3 regions of the Arthrobacter sp. WCS2018Hpa-7 genome follow, and region 1 is predicted to be linked to each of the others. Evidence: riboswitches for the same ligand, from Rfam matches in the RefSeq annotation. Region 1 holds a riboswitch; each other region holds the start of a gene.
What was found. Region 1 has a riboswitch for S-adenosylmethionine ahead of RQH14_RS07575 (aminotransferase class V-fold PLP-dependent enzyme). Riboswitches for the same ligand answer to the same signal wherever they lie in the genome.

Region 1 (4,560 bases):
AAGCGAATGGCGCTGTAGGGCTGGTGGTCCACCAACCCCTGGTCCTTGAGCTTGCGGACCATTTCTGACACGGAGGAATTGGCTACACCCAGGCGCTGGGCAAGCTGGGAGGACGTTATCGGCTTGTCTTGCCACTCTGTATACGAGTAGATGACCTTGACGTAGTCCTCTATCGAGGAGGAGGGCGTACTGGTCTTCACACCCCAAGCCTACCGTGGCTGCACAGGGCGCATCTTGAACGCCCGCCAGGTCTGCGTCACGTAGGGCAGCGGAACGGTCTCTCCCGGTGCGTGCCCGAGGTGCTCGTAGAGGTACCACTCCAGGTTGCCCATGACCTTCGCCCGGGTGGCGTGGTTGGCGCGGAGATAGTAGCTCCGTGACTTAGTGAGCTCCATGATGTCTTCCGGCGTCGCGTCGTCCGCCCACCGGGTGAAGTGGCTCTCCAAGCCGGCAAATTCCGGTCCGATAAGTGGACGGAACCCGGGCTTGTGGACGTCCCCTGCATGCATGATGCGCGAGAGCCGATGAACCCAGGGCACATCGGTGTCCAACTGGTTCCAGACCAGTCCCAAGGTCCCGTGCGGCCGCAGGATACGGGCTATCTCGGAGCTCGCGGCAAGGGGATCGCACCAATGCCAGGCCTGGGCAACACTGACGACGTCGAATGCTGAGTCCGTCAGTCCCGTTGCTTCGGCCGTTCCCTCCAATGCGCGGACGTGTGGATGGGACTTCCGCAGTTGCTCCAGCATGTCGGTGGAAGGGTCGACGGCGGTAACGTCCAGCCCGCGCTCCACGAGGAGCGCAGTGAACTTGCCAGTGCCGGCTCCCAGATCCGCAGCGGCGGTGGCTCCTTGGGGAACCAGCCATTCCACGGAGTCCAGGGGATATCCGGGCCGAACGCGATCGTAATGCTCTCCGCCGTCTTGGAAGCTCTGGCCGAACTCGTGGCGACGGTCAGCGTGGAGCTTGGGACCACGTGGTCCGGCAGGACCGGGAATGCCGGGCTGTCCGCTGGGGGCGGCCGGAGAACGCAATGCCACCAAAACTCCTTCACAGGGTCGCTGAAAGATACCCTACGAATTTACCGCAGCCGGGGTAAACCGCGCTTAGTCAACGGTGCAGGGAGCAGCGCCTGCTGTGCCGGGGGTGTTGGGAGCCCACTCCGGGTAGCTTCGGTGGTCGTTGGCAGGTACCCAGCGGCCCTCGTCCACCACGTAGTCCCAGCCCAGTCCGTTGCGCTTGAGCCCTTCGATGCCTGCGAGCAGCCTCGTGGCGTCCTCCAACCGGGAGCCGACGCCAAAGCTGGCACGCAAGGACCCGGAGGGAAGTCCGAGTCGCTTGAGCAGTGGGTGGGCGCAGAAGCGTCCATCCCGGAGGCCAACTCCGTGCTCGGCGGCCAGATAAGCGGCCACCAATCCGGCGTCGAATCCTTCCACGGAGAAATTGACCACACCAATGGTGTCGTCGGAGTCAGTGAAGATCTGGTGCACAGTCACGCCGTCGATGGCTTCCAGGCCGTCCACCAGGTACGTGCGGATGGCGGCTTCGTGGGTGTGCCACGCGTCTTGGTCCAACCCGGCGAGGACCTGCGTGGCGCGGGCGAGGGTTGCGGCACCCAGGACATTGGGGGACCCGCCTTCATGGCGGGCAGGGCCCGTTGCCCAGCTCACGGAGTCCAGGCGGGCTTCACGGACGGCGCCGCCACCAGCCAGGTGGGGAGTCCCGGCGTCGAGCCAGTCCGGGCGGCCCACTACGACGCCTGCGCCGAAGGGAGCATAGAGCTTGTGGCCGGAGAACACGACGTAGTCAACATCGGCCTCCGTGATGTTGATCCGGCGGTGAGGTGCCAGCTGTGCGGCATCGACTACGATCCTGGCGCCGTATTCGTGCGCAAGTGCTGCGAGTTCGGCGATCGGCAGGATTTCACCTGTCACGTTGGAGGCACCCGTGACGGCGAGCAGGCTGACCCCGCCTTGGGCCAATTCGTCGCGAAGCTTGTCCACTGTGGCGGCCAAGGTGGAGGCCGCCACGACGCTGCGGTGCGGGACACCCTGCCAGGGAAGAAGGTTGGCGTGGTGTTCGATGTCCAGGTACAGGACTTCCCCGGAGAAGCGGCCGTCGATCTGCGGCAGGCAGCCAGCCAGTAGGTTCAGGGAGTCTGTGGTGTTTCGCGTAAAAATCACGGAATCGTCAGGACGCCCACCGACGAACTCACGGACAATGTTGCGCGAATTCTCGTAGACCGACGTGCTGATCTGGGAGGCAAAGCCCGCGCCGCGGTGAACGCTGGCGTAGTAAGGGAGGACCTCGTTGAGGTAGGCCGAGACGATGGTCAGGGCCGGAGCCGATGCTCCGTAGTCCAGATTGGCATAGCGGACGTGGCCGCCCTGGATCAGGGGTGCCTGCAGCTCAGCGCCAGTGACGGCGGCGAGTGGCCGTGCTGCTGCAGCTGCCTGTGACGGGGTTTCGCCGGCAAAGGACGGAATGATGTTTGAATCGAACGTGACTGTGCTCATGGGACCTCACTCAAGAGGGACCCCCATAGGGGGATCCGCGCTTGCCGCATCCGTTCCGGACCGGCCGGGTCGTCACCCGGGGCACCCCACCGCGAATGGAGGGTTGCCGGCCAGCAAACCGGGGTTTAGCGCTGGCACTCGTGACCTGTAAAAAAGGTTAGGGCACCTCCAGCGGCCCCTCCAAAGTCACTTCGCTTTGTTAAGCACTTTGTTACGCCGGGTTGTAAATCGCCGGTTTGGCGAAGAAAAAACGGCGGAGGCCTCCAAAAGGAGGCTTCCGCCGTCGAATATTCGCTGAAAAGCAGCTTGTGAACCGTAAAGGGAACCTGCGCTAGAGGAGGTCGTCCAGGCCTGGGTTGAGCCGTTTGAGGACTTCCGAGTGAAGGATGGAGTTGGTGGCCAGCGCGTTGCCGCCGAACGGACCGTCGTCGCCTTCCAGGGAAGTGAAGCGGCCACCGGCCTCCGTGACGATCGGGACGAGAGCTGCCATGTCGTACAGGTTCAGCTCAGGCTCGCACGCGATGTCCACTGCGCCCTCGGCCACCAGGCAGTATGACCAGAAATCGCCGTAGGCCCGGGTTCGCCAGACATCCTCGGTAAGCCCCAGGAACTCGTCCAGGTTCCCGCGTTCCTTCCACCCGGACAGGCTTGAGTAGGACAAGGAGGCATCGGACAACTGGGAAACGTTGGAGACCTTCAACCGGGTGGCAGCGGCAAGGGACCGGCCCATGTAGGCACCCATGTCCTTGGCAGCCCACCAGCGTTTGCCCAAGGCGGGTGCACTGACGACGCCGACCACGGGTTCGCCCTCATCAACCAGTGCGATCAATGTTGCCCACACCGGCACGCCCCTGACGAAGTTCTTGGTCCCATCGATGGGATCAATGATCCAACGGCGTGAGCCGTGTCCGCTGCTGCCAAACTCCTCGCCAAGGACAGCGTCCCGGGGACGGGAACGGGAGAGCTGACCCCGGATGGCCTCCTCCGCTGCTTTGTCTGCGTCGGTGACAGGTGTGAGGTCTGGCTTGGTTTCGATCTTCAGGTCCAGAGCCTTGAAGCGGTCCATGGTCTGGGCATCGACAGAATCAGCGAGGACGTGGGCAAGGCGCAGGTCATCGTTGTAGGTGGAAACGGGATGGGTCATGCCACCAAACTATCCTGAAACGCGCGCTGCAGCGGGGACGTGAAGCCGCAACGATCAGTTGACCGTGCCCAGTTCCTTGGTCTCTTTTGCTTCCAGTCGGGGGTCGGCACCGAGCAAACGGCGCAATGAGGCCAACCGCGCTACCCCTGACGGTCCTGCATGGCCGTCGTTCACCCACGGATCCAGCCCGCAGTTGATGGCAGTGGCGTCGTGCTTGCAGCCCCGCTCACAGGCCTCCGTCCCGGGCTCAAGATCCGGAAACGAGTGCAGAATCCGGTCCGGGTCCACATGGGCAAGGCCAAAGGACCGGATACCGGGGGTATCGATGATCCAGCTGCCGGCCGGCGCGTCGGCGAGCTTCAGGGCCAAAGCGGAGGAGGACGTATGCCGTCCACGTCCTGTCACAGCGTTAACGCCGCCGGTGGCCCGCTCCGCCCCTGTCAGCGCATTGACCATGGTGGACTTGCCCACGCCCGAGTGGCCGAGCATCACGGTGACCTTGCCCCCGAGGTGGGAGCGCAATTGGGCAACGGCGTCCTTGTCCAGCCGTGCTGACAGGCCGTCATCGGAGCGGGCGTCGATGCCGCCTGCTTCGGAGTCTGCCGTGCGGCTGATGATCACCGGGAAGTCCAGGCTGAGGTAGTTGGCAAGCAATTCCGCCGGATCCCTGACGTCCGCCTTGGTGATGAGCAGCAGCGGCTCAATGCCGGCGTCGTAGGCTGCCACCAAGGCACGGTCGATGAATCCGGTGCGCGGTTCGGGGTTGGCGGCTGCAACAACAATGACCAATTGGTGGGCGTTGGCCACTACCACCCGTTCGATGGGGTCGGTGTCGTCAGCACTGCGCCGCAGGAGGGTTCGTCGTTCTTCCACCCGGACCAGCCGCGCGAGCGTGTCCGG
Region 2 (4,560 bases), on a different contig from region 1:
GCCGAAGTTTTACCGGACAGTGGTGACCGGTGCCGGGACTTGCCCGGATGGACGGGATGGTCAGATGGTGACGGCTCCTGAGGCGGTTTCGAAAGTTACTGACATGATTCCCGGAGTGCCGTGCGGTGCCATCCACTGGACAGCGACGTCCTCAAGCGGCTTTTCCACCGGCTCTCCGAGCCATTCGGTGACACGTTCCGCCGAGCCCGCAATGGTGAGGCTGGACATCTTGACGTCGCTTTCATAGATCCTGGACGGGTGGAGTGAAGGGTCGCCCTCCCACTTGAGCAGGTACGGGACCTGCGGATCTGCGATCAAGCCCAGGATACCGATCTGCTGCCACACCAGTTCGCGGCCGTCAGGGAACTTGCGGTTGCCCGGAACAGCTGAGCGGCCAAGGCGGTCCTCGAACGGTGCCAGGTCGTCAACAGCGACGCACCAGCCCATCCAGCCACCACCGGCGGCAGAGCGGGCACGAACTGCTTGGCCAAAGGGTGCTTTGTCGGAAGCGGGGTGGTCCAGGACCTCCACCACTTCCAGGTACTTGTTATCCGCAAGGGGAATGATCATGTTCCGGGTGCCGAAGCGCGGGTGCACTCCGCCCCGGACAGCGTCCACTCCCAGTGCCGCGGAAATTCGTTCGGTAGTGGCCAAAAGGCCATCTCGTTCACAGGCGTAAGAGACGTGATCCATGCGCATGGCTTCATCTTGGCACTTTGTGATCGGGGTCTCAGCTAAGTCAAGCCTAACTAAGGTGGGATGTGTATAACCGGTGCCGTGTGGCGTCATGCAGGGACGCTGAAAGTCCGAAAGATTCCACCGGCGTCACAAAGCTGTCTAAGCCTCCGGACACTTCCTAGACTGGCCCCAGCTCACATGCAGCACGTTTCCACAGAATCCATGCGCCACGAACAGGAGAACTCCATGTCCCAAGGATGGTCTTTCGAAACCCGCCAGATCCACGCAGGTCAGGAGCCTGACTCTGCCACCGGAGCCCGGGCACTGCCGATCTACCAGACCACGTCCTTCGTGTTCCCCAGTGCCGAGAGCGCAGCCAACCGGTTCGCCCTGGCCGAGCTCGCGCCCATCTACACCCGGATCGGCAACCCGACGCAGGATGCCGTGGAGCAGCGGGTCGCGAGCCTGGAAGGCGGCTTGGGTGCCCTCCTGCTGAGCTCTGGCCAGGCCGCGGAGACCTTCGCGATCCTCAACATCGCGGAGGCCGGCGACCACATCGTGGCGAGCCCCAGCCTGTACGGCGGTACCTACAACCTGCTGGCGCACACCCTGAAGAAGTTCGGCATCTCGGTGACATTCGTGGAAGACCCGGACAATCTGGACCAGTGGCGGGACGCCGTCCAGCCGAACACCAAGCTGTTTTTCGGCGAGGTAGTTTCCAACCCGCGCCAGGACGTACTGGACATCGAGGGCGTCGCCCGCACTGCCCACGAGGCCGGTGTGCCACTTATCGTGGACAACACACTGTCCACTCCCTACCTCATCCGTCCCATCGAGTGGGGCGCCGACATCGTGGTCCACTCTGCCACCAAGTACCTTGGCGGGCATGGGTCTGCCATTGCCGGCGTGATTGTGGACTCCGGCAACTTCGACTTCGGCCAGGACCCGGAACGCTTCCCGGGTTTCAATACCCCTGACCCGAGCTACAACGGCCTGGTGTACGCCCGCGATCTTGGCAAGGACGGTGCGCTCGGCGCCAATCTTTCCTACGTCCTGAAGGCGCGGGTCCAGCTTCTTCGCGACCTCGGCTCCGCTGTGTCCCCGTTCAATGCTTTCCTGATCGCCCAGGGGCTGGAGACGTTGAGCTTGCGCGTCGAACGTCACGTAGCCAACGCCACCAAGGTGGCCGAGTGGCTGGAAGCCCACGACGACGTCGAATCGGTCGCCTATGCCGGCCTGCCGTCCAGCCCGTGGTACGACCGTGGCCGGAAGTACGGTCCACAGGGCACCGGCGCCATTGTTGCCTTCAACATCAAGGGCGGCGTTGAAGCGGGCAAGCGCTTCGTGGACGGACTGGAACTGCACTCGCATGTTGCCAACATCGGCGATGTCCGCTCGCTGGTCATCCACCCGGCGTCCACTACGCACAGCCAGCTGACGGTTGAACAGCAGTTGGTGGCCGGCGTGAACCCCGGCCTGGTGCGTTTGTCCGTGGGGATTGAGCACGTGGATGACATCATCGCCGACCTCGAAGCCGGGTTCCGGGCCGCCAAGGGAGCCTGAACCCAGCCCCGAAAGCAGCGGCCCGACCGCACCTGGCACTGTTCCTGGATGCCACCCGGACCGACGATTATTCGCCGGGTGGCATTCCGGAGTGCTGCTTCCTGAACGAAAACGCCCTAAACCGTCACACTGATGTCACATTCTTCGCCATAACCGCCCTGTATTTCCTAGACTCTTCGTATTAGGTCATGAGTGCCAGCACATAGCCCCGGCTTGCTGGCCGGCAACCCTCCTCCGCGGTGGGGTGCCCCGGGTGAAGACCTGGCCTGTTCGCACGCAAGGCGACGGGCAAGCGCGAGGTTAAGGTGTCAAAGGAATGACCATTACTGCTACAGCCCTTCCAAAATCCGGAGAAGAAGACGGCACCGTCAAGTACGCCGCCATTGGGTCGCTGGACCTTGAAGCCGGCGGATTCCTTCCCGACGTCGTCCTCGCTTATGAGACCTGGGGGCAGCTGAACGCCGATGCCTCCAATGCCGTGCTCATCCAGCATGCCCTCACAGGGAGCACGCACGTTGCCCGGGGAGCCACGGACGAAGAGGGATGGTGGGAGCAGCTGGTAGGCCCCGGTGCCACCATCGACACCAACAGGTTCTTTGTCATCTCCATCAACATCGTGGGCGGCTGCTACGGCAGCACCGGACCGTCCTCGGAGGCGCCGGATGGCCGTCCTTGGGGCTCGCGGTTCCCCTTGGTCACCCTGCGCGACAGCACCGAGGCTGAGGCGCGCCTGGCCGAAGCCCTGGGAATCGAGGCCTGGCACGCAGTGTTGGGCGGGTCGATGGGCGGCGCCCGCGCCTTGGAATGGGCAGCGACTTTCCCGGAGCGGGTGAAACGCTGCGCCGTGATATCCGTGGGTGCCTACAGCACGGCCGAGCAGATCGCCTTTGCACAGGCCCAAACCCTGGCCATTCGTCAGGACCCGAACTTCAACAACGGCGATTACTACGGTGGCACGGCCCCCGAACACGGACTCGCCCTGGCCCGGCGCATCGCCCACATCACCTACCGCTCGGCGCTGGAATTGGATTTCCGCTTTGGCCGGGAAGCCCAGCACCAGGAGACACCACTGGCCGCTGCGGTCCTGGGGGAGCGTGGCCGCTATCAGGTGGAGAGCTACCTGGACCACCAGGGAACAAAGCTCGTCCGACGATTTGATGCCAACAGCTATATCGCCATCACCGAAGCCCTGATGTCCCACGACGTCGCACGCGGCCGTGGATCGCTGGAGGCAGCATTGTCACGCGCCACTGCGGAGTTCTTCGTGGCAGCGGTGGACAGCGACCGCTTGTATTTCCCGGCCCAATCCCGGGAATTGGCGGCAGCCCTGCCAGGTGATGTCCCGGTCCACGTCATTGAGGCGCCGATCGGCCACGACGGGTTCCTGACGGAAATCGGCCAGCTCTCAGCCCAGCTCCAGGACGCGTTTTTCGCCTAAGCGCCACGTTCGTTCAACGGCGTCAGCCGTTCATGATGTCGCCGCGCTGCTTCATGTAATCCTCCATGGCGATCTCCCCGTTGCTGAACTTTGCGTCCAGTTCTGCCAGCTTGCGGGCGCGGTAGCCTTGCGGCTCAGATCCGTTGTTGGCCGGGAAAGGCGTGGGGGATGAAGAGTTCGACGGCGGCCCGGACTGCGGTTCGTCATCCACAGGGCGGATGACGGTGGGCCCGGATGGGTAGCCCGGGTAGCCCTGCGAGGGGTAGTTCTGCCCGGGGTAACCCTGACTCGGGTAACCCTGTCCAGGCTGGTCCTGTCCCCGGTAATCCTGCGCAGGGTAGTTCTGCGGCGGGTAATTCTGCGCCGGATAGCCAGGGCCGGGCAGGTTCTGCTGCGGGGGATAGCCGGGGCCGCGGAAGGTTCCGTTCTGGATCCGGCGCGCGCGGGATCGGTTGTACATGCGGATCCCGAGCGGAATCAGCCACGAGCAGACGATGATCCAGAAGATCAGATTGTTCACAGTGCAGGCCTCCTAGGTCTTATCCCAGCTTAGCCCGGTCGTGCGGCGTGAACTCCGGCGCCTGCAGTGAGCGCTTCAGAGGAGCTTGGCCTCCATGCCCAGGAACTGCCCATAGCGTTCCACTTCGACGTCCAGGGCCATCTGTTCGGGAGGGCTTGTTGGCCGGTTCGTGCGGACATCCAGTTGGCAGGCTCCACCGGAGAATCCATGGCGCCACCATCCGGCCAACCTGCCATCCAGCAGGACCACGTGCATGGGCCCGTTGTCCTCGGGGAAGTAGGGTGCAGTCCCGCCCAAGTAGTGCCGGGACTGCGAATAGCCCATAACGTATTCGTCATAGCACTGGATGAGGTCGACGCGG
Region 3 (4,560 bases), on a different contig from region 1:
CCCATGTTTGCCGCAAACATGGGCATTAACTGCCATCTCGCGGGGAGAAAAACTAGCGGCTTGCCGCCGGCACCAGCACCCAGAGCACTTCGACGGTTTCGTCCGTGGGGTTGATCCAGGTGTGCGGTTCGCGGCCGGGGAAGGAGAGTGTGTCCCCTTCTTCAAGGTCGTACTCTTCATTGGTCAGGATGAGCTTGATCCTGCCCTTGACCACGTGCAGGACATCGACGTCGCAGTCTACGGCGTAGAGCTCGTTCTCCCCACGGCCCCGCGGCTCTATAGTGGCCTGCAAAATCTGGAGTCGACGCTCTGAGCGGGCCGTCAGCAAACGCTCCACAATGCCCTGGCCACCCAAGGAGATGCGCGGACCGTCGTCGCGTTTGGTCAGGTGCGTTTCCGGGGCGGCGAACAAGTCGCCTACGGACACCGACAGGACCTGGCACAGGGTGACCAGAGAAGCGACCGACGGCGATGTCAGGTCACGCTCCACACGGCTGAGGAAGCCCTTGGTCAAGCCGGTAGCATCAGCCACTTGCTCGATGGTGAGGCGCTGCGCCTGCCGGGCTGCGCGGATTCTGGAACCGATGGCAACGGGAACATTGCTCGGTTCAACGGGGAGAGCCTTCATTCACGAACCTTTCAGGCCTGTCATGTGGCCCTGTCATTGGAGCAATAGTAGCCGGGAGACAGGCCAACAGGACCAGAATCCGCGGAACCATGACCAAAGCACCTTGACTGTTACTCCGATCACAACATATCCTCATAGGCAACAAGTGTTGTCTGTGAGGCACACAACACCTCCCCAATCTCCAACCATCAGCACAGAGACTTCGACGCTTCGCAGGAGTATCGTCGAAAACCCCAACCTCCGTGCATCAGCTCCAAGGACCGTTCATGGAATCTTCGGCTATTAACATCGCAATCGTGGTGGTGTACCTGCTCGCCATGCTGGCATTCGGCTGGTGGGGCAAGTCCCGCACCAAGAACAACAGCGACTTCCTGGTGGCCGGCCGCCGCCTGGGACCGTTCCTTTACACCGGCACCATGGCCGCTGTGGTCCTCGGTGGCGCTTCCACCGTGGGCGGCGTCGGCCTCGGCTACAAGTTCGGCATCTCCGGCATGTGGCTGGTGGTGGCCATCGGCTCAGGCGTGCTGCTGCTCAGCCTCCTGTTCGCCGGCACCATCCAGCGCCTGAAGATCTACACCGTCTCCCAGATGCTGAGCCTTCGCTACGGCAGCAGGGCCACACAGACCTCAGGCATCGTCATGCTGGCGTACACGCTCATGCTCTGCGCTACGTCCACCGGCGCCTACGCCACCATCTTCGTGGTGCTCTTCGACTGGGAACGCTGGCTGGCCATCGCCGTTGGCGGCGCGATCGTCCTGGTCTACTCCACCATTGGCGGCATGTGGTCCATCACCTTGGCCGACCAGGTCCAGTTCATCATCAAGACCGTCGGCATCTTCTTCCTGATGCTCCCGTTCGTCCTGAACGCTGCCGGCGGCATGGACGGCATCCGTGAGCGCCTCGACGACACCTTCTTCCAGATCGATGGCATCGGCGCCCAGACCATCATCACCTACTTCGTGGTCTACACGCTGGGCCTGCTGATCGGCCAGGACATCTGGCAGCGCGTCTTCACCGCCAAGACCCCCACGGTTGCCCGTTGGGGTGGCGCCACGGCCGGTGTCTACTGCATTCTCTACGGCATCGCCGGCGCCCTGATCGGCCTGGCTGCCCGCGTGGCCTTGCCGGATATCGACGTCGCCAACCTCGGCAAGGACGTTGTCTACGCAGAGGTAGCCACCCACATCCTGCCCGTCGGCATCGGCGGCCTGGTCATGGCCGCGGCTGTCGCAGCCATGATGTCCACCGCTTCCGGCGCCCTGATTGCCGCAGCAACGGTGGCACGTGCGGACGTTGTCCCGTTCGTGGCCAGCTGGTTCGGAAAGACCATCAACACCGATGACAGCGAAAATCCCGAGCACGACGTCAAGGCAAACCGCTACTGGGTTCTTGGACTCGGCATCGTGGCAGTACTGATTTCCATGGCAGCACAGGACGTGGTGGTAGCCCTCACCATCGCCTACGACATCCTGGTAGGCGGCCTCCTGGTAGCAATTCTGGGCGGCTTGGTGTGGAAGCGCGGCACGGGCATCGCCGCTGCGTGGTCCATGGCAGTGGGATCGGTGTTGACTCTGACGCTGCTGATCCTCTTCGCCGTGGGTGTCATTCCGAGTGCGGACGGCGTCTACGCCAACGAACCGATCTACTTCGGCCTCGCTGCCTCGTTCATCGCCTACGTCGTGATTTCACTGCTCACCCCGCCAACGGATCCCGCCGTCCGCGCGGCCTGGGATAAGCGCGTTGCAGGTGCCGTCTCTGAGGAACTCCCGCCTGAGGCCCACCCGGTCAGCAGCCACAAGTAACGCAACAAGCAACAGAGCAACGTTCGACGGCGGCGCCTCCCCTTTCCGGGGTGGCGCCGCCGTTGTTTTGTCCCCGCCGTTGTTTTGCCTCCGGGAACTGGGCGTTGCGTGGCCCGCTGTGCTCCCTAAAACCCCGCCAAAGCACGCAGAGCAGGCCTCACAACGGGAGGGGGTTGGGGTGCTGTGCTGTAGGGTGGTCCCAGCTTCAAGAGATGTGGTGCCAAGCTCCGACTGGCCACACACCAACCCCATGTTCACGGGTGGTTCGGATGAGGAAGCGGCCCGTCCCGGACCAGAGACAACCGAGCGGGCAAGAGCACTCCCCCAAGGAGCAGTCCCTTGCCATACCAAGGCGATACCACCCCGGCACCAAGCAGTCCGGCACCAAGCACCCCGGCACCAACAGCCACGCCCACAGTTGCGGTGATTCCCGCCGTCGACCTTTTCATGGGCACGGTCACCATCACCGCGAAGGCCGGAACCCGGCGGTTTGGACATCCCCAGCCGCACCTGATCGCGCAAGCGTTGGCCCGGGCCGTCCGTCCGACGCTCTGGTGTGAGTCGTCCAGGACACTCACGGTAACTGTTGCCGCCGTCGGCAAACGCGAGGGTGTGCGGCAGCACTACACCCTCTCCCGGGAGGACTAAGCCTGGATTTCCTCGTCCTCGTCGCGGAACTCTTCGGTTTCATCGATCGGGACCACGCGTTCGTCGTCCTCCGGGGCGTCCACTTCTTCCACCCAGGCCTCGTCCACTTCCTGGTCCTCTGCGTAGTCGTAGGCGGGATCCGACTCGATGGTTGCCCGGTCCGGGTGCTTGGCGTGTGATTCGGTGGTGTCCATGCTGCAACCTCCGTCTCGTGGGCGGCTCAAAGCCCAGTTGAACGTGTGCGGGGAGGGCCCCCGCCCCTGTCCTTCCATCTGAGCACCGGCTCAGTCGAGGGTCAAGGACGGCCGGAAATTACGGTGCACCGAACATTCCAGCTAAGGAATACCAGCCAAAAATCCGCGCGGATAAGCGGTAGTGTGGGGCGTGCAATGGGGCCGCAACTACCCCACCCAGCACAGGAGAGAAAGTGCAACAGCACCAGGAATCCCCCGGTTCGTCGAGCCCCGCTCCGGACCCCACCCCGGAATCGGCAGCCCCCGAAAACGACGTAACGCAACCGCCGCCGCCCTCGCACGCCGACATCCGCCGGTGGCGTCAGTACCTCGCCGATGAACGTGCCGAGGCCGCCGTCTACCGCGAACTCGCCCAGAGGCGCGACGGCGAAGAACGCCAAATCCTGCTGGCCCTTGCCGAAGCCGAAGGCCGTCACGAGGCCCACTGGCTCAAGCTCCTCGGTGAGCACGCCGGAATGCCCAAGGCCGCATCAACCCGCGGCCAGTTCCTGGGCTTCCTGGCCCGCAACTTCGGGTCCGTCTTTGTGCTGGCCCTGGCCCAACGAGCAGAGGGCCGCTCCCCCTACGGCACCGAACCCGCGGCAACAGCTGCCATGGTGGCCGACGAACAGATCCACGAAGAGGTGGTCAGGGGACTGGCCACCCGCGGCCGGAACCGGCTTTCCGGTACTTTCCGTGCCGCGGTCTTTGGCGCCAACGACGGTTTGGTGAGTAACCTCTCGCTGGTCATGGGCATGGCCGCCACCGGCGTACCCAGTCCGGTGGTGCTGATGAGCGGTGTGGCAGGTCTTTTGGCCGGCGCACTGTCCATGGGCGCCGGCGAGTACGTCTCGGTCCGCTCCCAGCGGGAACTGCTCAATGCGACCCTGCCAACGCAAGCCACCCTCACGGCTGCCCCGTCCTTGGACATCGAGCACAACGAATTGGTGCTGGTGTACCTCGCCCGCGGTATGACCCGCGAAGCCGCCGAGCACCGCGCCGCAGAGCGCATGGGCGTGTTCAGCTGCGACTGCGATCCCAGCCTCTCCTTGCAGCCTGAGAAACCTGCCACCGACGAGCACGAATCCGTCGGCTCCGCGTGGGGCGCCGCGGTGTCCAGCTTCTGCTTCTTCGCTTCCGGTGCGGTCGTTCCCATCCTGCCCTTTATCTTCGGCATGACGGGCTTTGCCGCCTTGATGGTGGCCGGTGTCCTGGTGGGCATCGCGCTTCTGGCGACCGGCGCCGTCGT

Region 2: another riboswitch for S-adenosylmethionine. It lies ahead of RQH14_RS17160 (homoserine O-acetyltransferase); the one in region 1 lies ahead of RQH14_RS07575 (aminotransferase class V-fold PLP-dependent enzyme).
Region 3: another riboswitch for S-adenosylmethionine. It lies ahead of RQH14_RS02680 (hypothetical protein); the one in region 1 lies ahead of RQH14_RS07575 (aminotransferase class V-fold PLP-dependent enzyme).

Annotation. Positions count from the first base shown of each region.
Region 1 is NZ_JAVTJB010000005.1:60,783-65,342, reverse strand. It holds gene RQH14_RS07585 (metal-dependent transcriptional regulator) at 1-200, opposite strand, end outside; gene RQH14_RS07580 (class I SAM-dependent methyltransferase) at 210-1,034, opposite strand; gene RQH14_RS07575 (aminotransferase class V-fold PLP-dependent enzyme) at 1,107-2,516, opposite strand; SAM riboswitch class IV at 2,549-2,662, opposite strand; gene hisN (histidinol-phosphatase) at 2,848-3,660, opposite strand; gene RQH14_RS07565 (ribosome small subunit-dependent GTPase A) at 3,715-4,560, opposite strand, start outside.
Region 2 is NZ_JAVTJB010000017.1:102,063-106,622, forward strand. It holds gene RQH14_RS17150 (VOC family protein) at 61-699, opposite strand; gene RQH14_RS17155 (bifunctional o-acetylhomoserine/o-acetylserine sulfhydrylase) at 901-2,241, shown strand; SAM riboswitch class IV at 2,426-2,542, shown strand; gene RQH14_RS17160 (homoserine O-acetyltransferase) at 2,558-3,679, shown strand; gene RQH14_RS17165 (hypothetical protein) at 3,702-4,199, opposite strand; gene RQH14_RS17170 (winged helix DNA-binding domain-containing protein) at 4,275-4,560, opposite strand, start outside.
Region 3 is NZ_JAVTJB010000002.1:15,492-20,051, reverse strand. It holds gene RQH14_RS02690 (helix-turn-helix domain-containing protein) at 53-628, opposite strand; gene RQH14_RS02685 (sodium:solute symporter) at 895-2,430, shown strand; SAM riboswitch class IV at 2,634-2,753, shown strand; gene RQH14_RS02680 (hypothetical protein) at 2,770-3,078, shown strand; gene RQH14_RS02675 (hypothetical protein) at 3,075-3,272, opposite strand; gene RQH14_RS02670 (VIT1/CCC1 transporter family protein) at 3,506-4,560, shown strand, end outside.